DNA from 2 places in the Exiguobacterium abrahamii genome. Region 2 is predicted to be linked to the other one. Evidence: riboswitches for the same ligand, from Rfam matches in the RefSeq annotation. Region 2 holds a riboswitch; the other holds the start of a gene.
What was found. Region 2 has a riboswitch for S-adenosylmethionine ahead of ITJ88_RS13310 (Na+/H+ antiporter NhaC family protein). Riboswitches for the same ligand answer to the same signal wherever they lie in the genome.
Positions count from the first base shown of each region.

Region 1: another riboswitch for S-adenosylmethionine. It lies ahead of msrA (peptide-methionine (S)-S-oxide reductase MsrA); the one in region 2 lies ahead of ITJ88_RS13310 (Na+/H+ antiporter NhaC family protein).

Region 1 is NZ_JADOYC010000003.1:34,570-40,458, forward strand. Features, by position in the region: gene ITJ88_RS11425 (C40 family peptidase) at 1-1,740, shown strand, start outside; gene ITJ88_RS11430 (putative quinol monooxygenase) at 1,798-2,091, opposite strand; gene ITJ88_RS11435 (M20 metallopeptidase family protein) at 2,169-3,347, shown strand; SAM riboswitch class I at 3,410-3,513, shown strand; gene msrA (peptide-methionine (S)-S-oxide reductase MsrA) at 3,609-4,139, shown strand; gene ITJ88_RS11445 (winged helix-turn-helix domain-containing protein) at 4,370-4,969, shown strand; gene ITJ88_RS11450 (MFS transporter) at 4,984-5,889, shown strand, end outside.
Region 2 is NZ_JADOYC010000005.1:12,179-19,574, forward strand. Features, by position in the region: gene ITJ88_RS13290 (YwpF family protein) at 120-611, shown strand; gene ITJ88_RS13295 (histidine phosphatase family protein) at 608-1,198, opposite strand; gene ITJ88_RS13300 (alpha/beta hydrolase) at 1,216-2,205, opposite strand; gene ITJ88_RS13305 (metal ABC transporter solute-binding protein, Zn/Mn family) at 2,375-3,388, shown strand; SAM riboswitch class I at 3,458-3,562, shown strand; gene ITJ88_RS13310 (Na+/H+ antiporter NhaC family protein) at 3,644-4,954, shown strand; gene ITJ88_RS13315 (hypothetical protein) at 5,000-5,203, opposite strand; gene ITJ88_RS13320 (aldo/keto reductase) at 5,361-6,173, shown strand; gene ITJ88_RS13325 (hypothetical protein) at 6,514-6,975, opposite strand; gene ITJ88_RS13330 (alanine/glycine:cation symporter family protein) at 7,062-7,396, opposite strand, start outside.

The DNA of each region.
Region 1 (5,889 bases), on a different contig from region 2:
ACGTTCGGTACGATCGGTACTTTTACGCGTGTTGCGACTAAGACGGGTTACGCCTTCGTATTGACGGCTGATTTAGCTGATGCGCCGGTCGTGAACCATCCAGAAACAGGGCTACGTTACGCCCAACAGCAGACGACAGTCTATGCTACTGCGACTACAAAAGGAAAAGTCGTACAATCGCTTCCTGTGAATACTTCGCTTCAGACGTACGGCGTCGAGGGTTCATTTACACGAATTAAACGAAACGACGAGTATGCCTATGTGTTGACGGCACATCTCAGTACGTTGAAATACTATCCGAAGACTGCGCGCCTCTACGTTCAGCGCGCTACGCCAATCTATTCGGATGCCAAATCTTCCAGTCCTGTCTTAAAGCAACATCAAACGAATACGCTGCTGACGGTGTATGGCACAAGCGGTGCCTATAGTCGGATCATCTTCCGTGGAGTTCACGCTTACGTCAAGACAGCTGATCTCGGTACTGGAAAAGTCTATGCATCAACCGGGACACGTTACGCGAAACGCAACTTGTCCGTCTACACATCTGCTTCGACGAAGAGCAAAATCATGTATTCCGTCAAACGAGCTGACAAACTAACGATTTACGGAAAAAGCGGCAGTTACACACGCTTGAAAAAAGGATCGGTCTACGGTTACGTCAAGACGACGGATCTCGTCACGAAAAAGCCGGATCTGTATGACGTCACTGGTCAACGCTACGTGACGGAAGACGATGTCGTCATTCGTTCGCAGGCAAAACTATCGGGTAAAAAAATCGGCACATTCAAAAAAGGGGCCTCGATTTCGATCTACGGAAAAAGCGGTTATTATACACGCGTCAAATATAAAAACACCTTTGGTTTCGTTGATTCGAGTCGCATCGGACTGAACAAGCCGACGGCAAAAGCAAAAAAAGGCACGACATTTTATGTCCATCTGGAGCAGACGCCCCTCTTCTCTGCCGACGTGGCTTACAGTCGCCCAGCTGCCTATTTGAAGAAAGGGACGAAATTAATCGGTCTAAAATCAATTGATGATGATTTTTGGCAAGTTCGCCTGGCAAATGGTCAGACGGGTTACGTCCTCAACCCTTATATCAGCACGAGCAAACCCGATATGAAACTGACGCAAAAGGCAATCGATCGAAAGAAAATCTATACGGTCAAACAGACGACATCCTTCTTCGCAAGTCCGACGAGTCCAAAGGGCAGTGGGCTCGTTGAACAAGGCAAACGCGTTTATCCGCGTCACCGGGTCGGGAACTTCTATGTCATCCAGTCGGGCTGGACACCTGTTTATCTTCCGGTCTCAGCCGTGACGATTACGTCCGATAAACGAGTCGTCCAAAAGAATAATACGCGCGGTGAAAAGCTGATCCAAGCAGCCGTTCAACATATCGGCACACCTTACACATGGGGTTCGCAAGATGCCGTGAACGGTGGTTTTGACTGTTCCGGCTTGATTCATTACGCGACGAACAAGGCTGGAAAATACGGTGGTCGGACGAATGTTCGTGGCTACTGGTACGGTGCGTTCTTTACGAATCGTCGGACGAGTATCTCAAGCGGCAAACGCTCGGATATCGTCTTCTTCCAGAATACCTACACGGATGGTCCATCGCATATCGGGATCATGCTCGATAGCGAACACTTTATCCATGCGGGCGGTTCACAGCTTCAAATCAACTCGATTTATGAACCGCGTTGGCAAGAGCATTTCCTCGGTTTCAAATCGATGTAAGACAAAAAAGACGAATCCGTCGAATTCGACGGGTTCGTCTCTTCTTATCGCAACACGTCAGAATGTCATCTCGACGTATTTCGTTACTTGTCGATCCATCAAGTATAACTCGATCTGTTCACGGTATGCTTTATAGTGGTCGGATGCGATATGCGCTTCAAGCGCCTCTTCGTCACGATACACTTCATACAGCATGAACTGATGCTCATCCTCGATCGATTGATGCAAGGAATAGCGCAAGCATCCTTCCTCTTTTTGCGCGGCATGATAGACCGTTTGTAGAATCGGAAAGACTTGATCCGCGAGTCCTGCTTTGATGGTAAGTACAGCGTTGACGACGATTTCTCCCATGTTTCATTATCCCCTTTCGTGATTACCTGTATCTGTACCCATTTTCACGAAAAAACACACGTCAAAGGAGCTTGAAGATGCAAACACAACTTTTTGAAGCACTCGAACAATTCGAACCAAAGATGATTGCGTTACGGCGTGATTTTCATCGACATCCGGAACTTTCTTTCCAGGAAGTCCGTACACCAGAACGGATTGCAAACTTTTATGCGGAGCAGGGCATCCCTTATCAAACAGCCGTCGGAGGTCGTGGTGTCGTCGCGACGATCGAAGGCAAACAGCCTGGTCCGACGATTGCGGTCCGTGCAGATTTCGATGCTTTACCACTTCAAGAAGAGACAACACTTGCCTTCCGGTCGATCCATCCCGGTGTCATGCATGCCTGTGGACACGATGGACATACGGCGATGGTGATGGCCCTTGCTGCTACACTCTATCCGTTACGAGATCAATTGCAAGGAACGATTCGAATCATCCATCAGCATGGAGAAGAGGTCTTTCCCGGTGGAGCCATCCAAATGATCGAAGCCGGCGTCCTCGAAGGCGTCGATGCGATTTTTGCGACACATCTCGAAAATGATTTACCGGTCGGTACGATCGGTTTTCGAGAAGGACATACATTATGTGCAATCGACGAATTCGAAATCATCGTCCATGGTCAAGGTGGACATGCGCAAGCACCGCACAAAACAAAAGATGCGCTCGTCGCTGGAGCGCAGCTCGTCTGTAACTTACAGCATCTCGTCAGTCGACGGGTCGATCCGTTCGAGCCGGCAGTTCTTGCAATCGGATCCTTCCATGCGGGAACGGCGCCGAACATCGTCACGGGTGAAGCACGCATCGTCGGCGAAATTCGGACGTTCAATGAGACATTGCGGCATCAGCTCCGGCAAGAAGTCGATCTTGTCGCCAAAACGACATGTGCCGGCATTGGTGCCACCTATTCAATCGACTTCACGACTGGTTACCCGGCGCTCTGGAATCATCCGGACGAGACAAAACTCGTTCAGGAAGCCGCTTCTTTCTTACCGGAAGCATCCGTCCGGGCACTCACACCAATGATGGCTGCGGATGACTTCGCGCATTATCTAACGCATGTGCCAGGAAGTTACTTCTTTACCGGCTCCGGATATACGGACGGTCGCGTCAACTATCCACAGCATCATCCGCAGTACGAAATCAACGAACAGGCGTTGTTGGTTGGTGCGAAGACACTCGGAGCGACGGTTTTACGTGCCTTGAAACCTAAGGATTGACTTTATTTCTGTGTGAATGGTATCATCACAACAATGATAACGAATGACATCAACTTCATATACCCTTATCAAGAGTGGACCGAGAGATCTGGATCGATGACGTCCCAGCAACCTGCGCATAGCAAGGTGCTACGACCAGCAAAGCGAAAGCTTTGGTTGATAAAAAGCGGCGACTCCTTTTGCAACCAAGCGAAGGAGTCGTTTTCGTTTTTCTCGCTGTCAGACATACAATGGGAATTTCCCACGGAGAGGAAGAGACGGATGGAAAAAGCAACATTTGCAGGTGGATGTTTTTGGTGCATGGTGACACCGTTTGAAGAATTACCAGGAATCGAGGGAATCGTATCGGGTTACATGGGCGGTCACGTCGATAACCCAACGTACGAGCAAGTCAAAACAGGAACGACGGGACATCTCGAAGTCGTCCAAATCACGTTTGATCCGAGCCTGTTCCCGTACGAGCGTCTGCTCGAACTCTACTGGCCACAAACGGATCCAACAGATGCAGAAGGTCAATTCCAAGATCGCGGCACGCAGTACGCACCAGCGATTTTCTATCATACGGATGCACAGCATGAAGCAGCAATCGCTTCCCGTGATGCCCTCGCTGCAAGCAATCGTTTCAAACAACCGATCGTGACGCGAATCGATGCCGCTTCTGAATTTTATCCGGCGGAAGAGTACCATCAAGACTTCCATAAGAAAAATCCAGAGCACTATAAAAAAGATCGTGCTGCTTCTGGTCGCGATGCTTTCATCGAGCAGGAATGGAAAGATACGACGACGGTCTAATCACCTCGAACCACATACAGTAGCTGAGACTGATTTCAAACATCTCGTCCTTCCCTTACTTTCAGTAGAAAGTGGAGGATGATCGAGATGTTACGGGAGTCAGTTTTTTTGCATGTAAACAAACGGTGTCTTCTTTACTAATACCCTTACATAAATTTGTAACCGTTTACAAATGGAGTCATTTATTTTACGGTTAATAAAAATTAACCGGTTAAAAAGGAGATGATTGCATGGAACAAAAAGCGATTCACATATTAGAGAGCTATGAACAATTAAAAGTGATCAGTGATCCGTTACGAACAAAAATCCTCATGCTTCTCGTAGAAAAACCACATACGGTACATCAGTTAGCCCACGTACTGACGTTATCCCGCGCGAAGATCCTCTATCACGTACGAGAACTTGAAAAGCATGACTTGATTCGTCTCGTCCGGACGGAAGAACAGGGCGGCAATCTATTGAAATACTATCAAGCGATTGCTCGAGGATACATTCCTGCCGATCATCTACTGAACTTCGTCGAGACGAAAGAGGCGACCCGGCAGTCGTATCTCGAAGTATTGGACCGGGCAAAGACACGCGTTCTTACGGCTCCGACAGCTACTTTTTCTCCTTCATCTTCGAACGTCGAGGACTGGATGAGCTTATCACTTCAAAAGGAACTGACGATGTCTGAAGCCGACTTTCAACGCTTTGCTACAAAGTATCGTGCTCTATTGGACGAGTTCACACGGTCTCCTTCACGAGACGCAAAAGATAAAAAACACTTCTATATCATGACAACTGCCTTTGCAATTGATGAACCACTGTTTGAGAACGACGAGGTCTAAATCGGAGGTGTCTTATGCTACCTATTGAAATGGAGACGCAACAATCACTGTTTAAAAATCGATCTTTTTTATTTTTATGGGGGTCCGGTATGTGCTCCGCCCTCTCCCTATCAACCTATCTGTTTGTTGAACAATGGTATGTCATCCATACGCTAAACCAGGCGTCATATCTCGGATTCGTCCTCATGACCACCTTGTTACCCCGTATTTTTCTCATGTTGTTCGGTGGCGTCTTATCCGATCGCTATAAACGTTCGACGATCATGCGTATCTCAAGCGGTCTACGGATCAGTTTTATAATTTGCCTCCTCGTGTTACTTCATGCCGATCAGCTTACATTGCTGACGATTTTAGGATTTGCCTTTTTATTCGGTAGTGTGGAAGCATTCTTTTCGCCAGCGAATGCTTCCTTACTGCCTACACTCGTTTCGAAAGAACAGCTCACTAAAGCCAATTCATTGATTCAGACATCTAATCAAATCGTTCTCTTTTCAGGTCCGATTCTTGGTGGAGTCATCCTCAGCCATTCCTCTTACTCGTACGTCTTTCTCGTGATTTTCGGAACACTCTGTCTGACGCTTCTCTTCACGTATGGTATTCGTGAATCTAAGGTCAAGCGAGCACGTCAGCATTCAGCTCTCTTTGAACTAAAAGAAGGGTTGCATTACGTCTTTCACTTTCAGCAACTCAAGCAGACACTTTTTCTTGTCATCTGTGTCAATTTCTTTTTCTTTGGACCACTCTTACTCGGAATCCCCTTACTCGTTCATGATGTGCTTCAAGGAGATGCGATGGATTTAAGTTATATGCAAGGGGCTTATCAAATGGGAATGCTCGGAGGGGCGCTCTGGAGTGGTTTTACACAGACGAAAGCAAATGGGCTTACCTCATCGGTCCGATTAATTGGCGCCTTAGGTCTG
Region 2 (7,396 bases):
AGTATCTAGTCTTATTTAAACATAGTTCATACGAATTTCGTCAGGAAAAGTTTCCCGTCTTACATTCCTCACGGTATACTGTAGGAAAATCGTAAGCGATCAAGGGAGGGTATTTTTTCATGAAAACCTTTAAGTTATGCACATTACGCATTTTAATGGATGAGTCAGGACGTGATACGACGATTCCCGTCGCCATTCAGGACGGATTGACGGTCAGTACCGAACAGACGGCACAGTGGGTTGCAGAAATCGTCGTTCCTCCGACGGATCAGCCGATTGTCGATGAATTGTTCACAAAACATTTACGTGCTTTGATTGAAATCACGATCTCACGACCTGATAATGACCCTGCCGCGATGATCGTCACGCCTCTTGAACGGACTGTCTTAAGCGAAAACGTCTCATATGTCTTCACGGGTAAGATGGTCATGATGAAAAATGATTTATCTGAATCAATCTTACGCGAAGTCGTCGAAGATGGATTCGCTGGCGAAGAACTCGTTCAAGAGTATAAGGATCGTCGTTCAAAACGTGGCGCCCATATCACCAGTATCGCTAAAGAAACGTTCAAACAATATTTGACAGAGCATCCGAACGCACCCGTCTCTTAAGGTTTTTCAACCTCGTCCGTGATGTGGTCCGCTACGTTGATGCGATCAATCGTATAGTGATCCGTATGATGGATATAATTCGCACACGCGTTTTTCAATGGTGTCCGGTAACTAAATGTCGCATCAATCGACGATAATGCTGCCTTGATCGTATGCGAGTGACAAACGATTAGAACTCGTTTCCCTTCATACGTGCGTGTCACTTCCTGTAGCGCATCGAACACGCGATCCTGGATGGCTTGTTCCGTTTCAAGACCTGGCACAAGTGTCGTATCGTTCGCTTGAACGGCTTCGTAAATCGCTGCGACCGGTTCACCGGAAGCGGCTCCGAATTCGCGTTCGACAAGTCGCTCATCTGTCCCTGTGATCGTTAAACCAACAGCACGACCGATGATTTCTGCTGTTTCAACGGCACGCGATAAAGGACTTGCTAACAAGACATCCCACTTTTCATTCGATAGATAAGCGGCGCTGAGTTCCGCTTGTCTTCTTCCTGTTGCATTCAACGGGATATCTTCTCTTCCTTGAATCCGTTCGTTTAAGTTCCAATCCGTCTGACCATGCCGCACTAAACAAATTTCAGTCATGTCTCTGTCTCCCTCATTTAAGAAATATGACTGATTGTATCATGTTTTCCATTCGGAAGTTGTCGCGGTGGCAACAGTAGCACCTGACAGGTGAAACGTTCAATTCGTTCGAGCAATCGCTCAATCTTTAACGGATTTTCCGTCTGAGCGAAACTGGCAAGTGAGTGGGTGCCGTTCGGGAAGGAAAACAAACGAACATCGGCTCCGACATCCGCTCCCTTCTCAACGAAATGCAAGGCTTGAGAAAATGGAACGATTGGATCTTTTTTACCGTGCAAGAGCATGATGGGCGGGGCATCCGACGATAAATGTGTGACGGGTGAGACGTGCGTCATCAGCTTGCGCCATTCTTCTCGTCCCCCCTTGTAGAACTTAATGTGGGCAATCCAAGTCTGAATGAAATTAAACAACAAAAAGTTCGTCGGTGGATATAAAGCGATCACACCACTGATCAATGGCATGTGGCGCTCATCACGCTCACCAACGAAAGCAGATGGGGCAAGTGCCGTCGTCAGCATGAGTGCGGCTCCGGCTGAGTCTCCCCATACCATCATCCGTCCTCTTAGAATGCGAAGATCCTCTGCTTCCTTATTCAAAAAACATAACGCATCCCGTACATCTTCGAGGTTATCCGGAAAATAACTGCCCTCTTCAAACAAACGATAATCGATACTACAGACGGCAACTCCGAGTTCAAGCAGACGGTCGACGATTGGACTAAAGCAGAATATGTCATCGCGCTCTCCACGAACAAATGCACCACCGTGTGCATAGATGGCAACGGGAAACGGTCCCTCTCCCGGTGGATAATAGAGATCGAGCTGTAAGATGCGGTCTCCCACCTGTTTATAGGTAAGCGTCCGCGGTGCCAGTTGTTTTTCTGTGAGTGGCAAGGCGGGTTCGGTCCATCGAAGCAATGCACCATAATTGTTCCAGATACTCGCTCCCGCTGCTGCCGTCGTCAATAACGCAGCTCCCCCCATTAGCCATGCAGTTTCACGTTTCACTTGATCACCTCCAAAAGACGTACCAGTTTCTTCACTTTATTATCCTTTTACCCCGTTTTAAAAGATGTCGAACGTCTCGGTATTCCTACTTGACGCTTCATCGGCGTTCCGCTATAGTGAGAAAGTCCAAATCGGAATAGTTACGTTTTAATAATGGAGGTATCATATAATGAAAAAAATCATTCCTGCTTTAACGGTCGCCTTCGCGAGTGCAAGTGTCCTCGCTGCTTGCGGTTCAAATACCGATTCATCGACTTCAGATAAAACCCAGACAGAAGTCTATGCATCAACGTTCGCGACGGCTGCTATTGCCCGCGAAATCGGTGGTAATCAAGTCGACGTCAAGATGATCGTCCCACCTGGAGCAGACCCCCACTCTTACGAGCCAACGTCAAAACAACTCACTGAGATTGCCAAGGGCGACTTGTTCCTCTTAACCGGTACGACGCTCGAGCCGTATTCGAAAAAAATCCAGGAGAGTCTAAAAGGCACGGATGTCCGCTTCGTCGAGACAAGTAAGGACGTCAACTTGCTAGAGTCGGATGCTACACTTCATGCACATGAAGAAGAAGGGCATACAGAAGACGAACATGCCCACGAAGAAGAAGGGCATGATGATCATGCAACAGATGAACATGCGCATGAAGAAGAGGGTCATGACCACGGAAAATACGATCCACACGTCTGGCTCGACCCTGTCAACGCAAAAGCAATGGCACGCTCGATTACAACTGCTCTATCAAAAGAAGTACCAAAAGACAAAGCAACATTCGAGAAAAACTTAAAAGCGTTCGATCAACAAGCTGACGCACTCGATGAAGAGTTCAAACAAGCGGTCGCTGATGGATCGAAAAAAGAACTTCTCGTTACGCATGCCGCTTACGGTTACCTCGCAGAACGATATGGTTTCACACAACTGCCGATCGCAGGAATTTCTCCTTCTGATGAACCGTCACAAAAGCAACTGGCCGCTTTAGTGAAAGAAGCACGGATGCATGATTTGAAATACGTCGCGTTCGAAGAGACAGTTTCACCTAAGGTTGCACGTGTCATCCAAAAAGAAATCGGAGCTGAATCCGTAACGATTCATAATCTAGAGTCGGTCACGAAAGCGCAACAAAACAGTTCTTATTTCAAGTTGATGGAAGAAAACGTCCAAACATTGAAAAAGGCACTTCAGTAAAGTACAGTTGACACGCGTTACTCAATGCGGTACGGTAAGAAACGTGTTTTACAACAATTGAATGACTTCTTTTTATCGCGAGAAACGGAGGGACTGGCCCAATGATGTTTCGGCAGCGGACGATTTGATTCGTACTGTGCCAAATCCAGCAAGCGAAAGCTTGAGAGATAAGAAGAGCGTCTTTATTTCATAAAGACCTCCTTCTTTCTTGCGAAGGGGTCTTTTTTTGTATCTTTGAGAAACGAGGTGTCAACAATGAATGAAACGATCACGCCTAACAAATGGGCACTGCTTCCCCTCGTCGTATTCCTGGTCCTCTTCATCGGAGCCGGGATCTTCTATGACGACTTTTACAAATTTCCGATCCTTATCGCCGCACTGATCGCTTTGATTTTTGCTGCAATCACGACGAAAGGATCGATCAATCAAACGGTTGAACGAATTGCAACGGGTGCCGGAAATCCCGATATCATGATCATGGTCTTCATCTTCTTACTAGCCGGTACGTTTTCTGGAACGGCAGAAGCAATCGGTGCCATCGATGCGACCGTTAATGCCGCTTTGACGTTTCTACCTCCATCGCTTCTCATGAGTGGTCTGTTCATCATCGCTGCCTTCATCTCGATGGCGATGGGGACATCTACCGGAACGATTGCTGCACTCGCACCGATCGCCTTCGGTATTCATGAAGCGACAGGCATCAACGTTGCGATCGCAGCGGCTGCTGTCGTTGGTGGATCGATGTTTGGCGATAACTTGTCGTTCATCTCGGATACGACGATTGCTGCCGTCCGTACCCAAAAAACGAACATGCGCGATAAATTCCGGACGAACTTCATGATCGTCCTGCCGGCTGCTATTTTGACGGTCATCCTGCTCGCATTCGTTTCCGGTTCTGGTGACGTCGTCGAAGCAAAAGCCTTTGAATTCTACAAGTTGATTCCATATCTCGCTGTCATCGTTCTTGCGATCTTCGGTGTCAATGTCATCCTTGTCTTAATTGGTGGTACGCTACTCACCGGCATCATCGGTATGATTGATGGTAGCTTCGGCTTAAGTGGCTTCGTCCTCTCGATGTCTGAAGGCATGTTGGGCATGGCGGAGATCTCCATCTTGACGCTCCTCATGGGTGGTCTCGTCAGCTTGATTACGTTCAACGGTGGAATCGCCTTCTTAAAAGAGACGCTGACACGCAAGATTTCACAGCGTCGGGGTGCCGAATTCAGTATGGCGGCACTCGTCAGTGCAACGAATCTCGCGACAGCAAACAATACGATTTCGATTCTCGTCGCTGGACCACTGGCAGCTGAAATCGCCGATACGTATGAAGTCGATCGCAAGAAATCAGCGAGTATCCTTGATATCTTCTCTTGTGGTATTCAAGGCATCATTCCGTACGGGGCACAACTTTTGATCGCAGCAGAATTGACGAAAACAGCTTCTCCTGAACTGATTCCGTATCTGTTCTACCCGTTCCTCCTCTTCGTCTGTGGATCAATCGCCATCTTCTTCGGCTTGCCACGCATGAAGAAGACAGCGACGAAGCAAGAAAAAATTTCTTCGTAACCATAAAAACAGGTCCAATCGCGTCGACGATTGGACCTGTTTTTATTATTTTTTCTGCTTCGCTTGTCGTTCTAAGATTAAGTAAGCGATTGCCGGAAGCGGGAATTGAACGAGTCCAGCGCCTCCCCACACCCATGGATTACGTCCTGACTTTCGCGCACTAAGAAACAGACCCACTGCCTGCGTTACTAACAACGCGCCAATGCTAAGCCAAGTACATTTGGATAGCTGTTTATTCTTTTGAGCCATCTTTTCTCCCCCTCTTTTAACACACGATTAAATCTTATGATTCTTTTCTATTTTACCTTATTTTGTTCCTCCATGAGCATGGAAACGGACGTCTTCGTTCGTTCATGCTAAACTAAACGAGCAAATCTAAACTACGTTTTATGAGGAGGAGTAACACATGCAATACGCAAAACTTTCAAACGGTATTACGATTCCCCAAATCGGATTCGGTGTCTGGCAAGTAGATGAAGAGACAGAAGCACCTGCTGCTGTCGCTGAAGCATTACGTGTCGGCTATCGTCATATCGATACGGCTGCTGTCTACAAAAACGAGCGCGGTGTCGCAAAAGGAATCAAGGAAAGCGGCGTGAAACGTGAGGATCTCTTCTTAACGTCAAAAGTCTGGAACGATGATATTCGTGCCGGTCGGACGAAGGAAGCATTCGCAGAATCGCTCGAACGTCTCGAAACAGATTACCTTGACCTCTATCTCATTCACTGGCCGGTCGAAGGCTATATCGAAGCGTGGAAAGCAATGGTTGAACTGTATGAAGCAGGCAAGATCAAAGCGATCGGTGTCTCGAACTTCAAAGAACATCACCTCGATACATTGGCAGAAGAGGGCTTGATGGCACCAATGATCAACCAAGTCGAGTTGCACCCACAATTACCGCAACACGAACTGCACGAATACTTGCAAGATCACAACATTCAAGTCGAAGCATGGAGCCCACTCATGCAAGGGAAATTCCTCGAAATCAATGATTTCAAGGAAATCGCAGAGAAACACGGCAAGACACCTTCACAAGTCGTCTTACGTTGGCATCTCGACAACGGCATCGTTGCTCTTCCAAAATCCGTTACACCAGCACGCATTGCGGAAAACTTCGACGTCTTTGATTTCCAACTCGATGCTGATGATCTTGAGAAAATTGATCGTATCGCAACGGATGTCCGCCTCGGACCGGATCCGGACGAAATCGATTTTTAATCTGGCAATTCACGTAAAAGATGAGGCTGACTCAAAAGTCCGTTTCCACAAAGAGAAGGGTGGCAGAACGATGATCTGCCACCCTATCTCGTAACAAAAAGAATGACGTGTTTCACGCCACTCCTACAGGAAAAGTGCCTCTTTGCGCTGTAAGAGACAAACAAGACCCGTTTTCCTGCTTGAATAAAGCCGGAAAATCGGCTTGTGTCTCACCTGAGGAAAGGGCGTGAAAAGACGCGTCATTCTTTTTGAGTCAGCCTCTTGATTCATCTGAACGACGAGAGACCCGTTTCCAGTCTATGACTTGGAAGCGGGTCTCTTTTTTTATGATTGAAGCTGATCAGACATAATAAATTAAAATCGTATCTTCCGCTTCTTCCGCCTTTTGAAAATAGGCACGCAGATTGGCGAACTGTTCCCAGACATCCTCGAATTCTCCCGGTGTTCCGGCTTCATTATGAATCGAAGCAAGTGCCCGTTGATCAAAATTCCGCATCACCTCAGCCGAGATAATGAGGAGTGGTAAGGGAAGAATACCGACAATCGCCGCTTTCTCTTCGTTAACGATCAACTCTTCGCCAACGATCGCTCGTCCCAGATTGTAATGCGTGTCTTGATCAATATAGATATCGATTTGATTCATCAAATGATAGATAGCATTCGTCTGTTCGAGAGCGAATAATTGTTCATGATCGGGTTGTGTCTCATGAATGAATAAAATCCAGTCCATGATGATGTGGGGATCGTTTCCGAACGACTCCCAGACCGCATCTGTGACGCGGACGAAATGTACGTTTTCCATTCTCCCCCTCCCTTCTGTACTCTGTATTCCCTTTTTAAATTCGTTCTATACAAAAAAAGAGCCAGATTTCTCTGACTCCCTTTTTCTTAGATTGCTTTTTCGTCTTTTTCTGATTCTTGCCATGCTTCAAGCGTATCTTTCCCCGGCAAGTTCGGAATCGAGTCCGCATAGAATCGTGGCTCTTTTCCAGCTTTTCGTTGCCCGACATAATCTTCGAGCGCTAGTTTCGCGATTTTTGAGAGACGGAAGATCGCATACAAGTTAACGATCGCCATCAGTCCCATGAAGATATCTGCTAACGCCCACACGAGGTTCGCCGATTCAACGAGTGAACCGAAGACGATCATGACGAGAACGAGTACACGATACGCCATCAAAACTTGTTTATTTTCACGGATGAAGTTGATATTCGATTCACCGT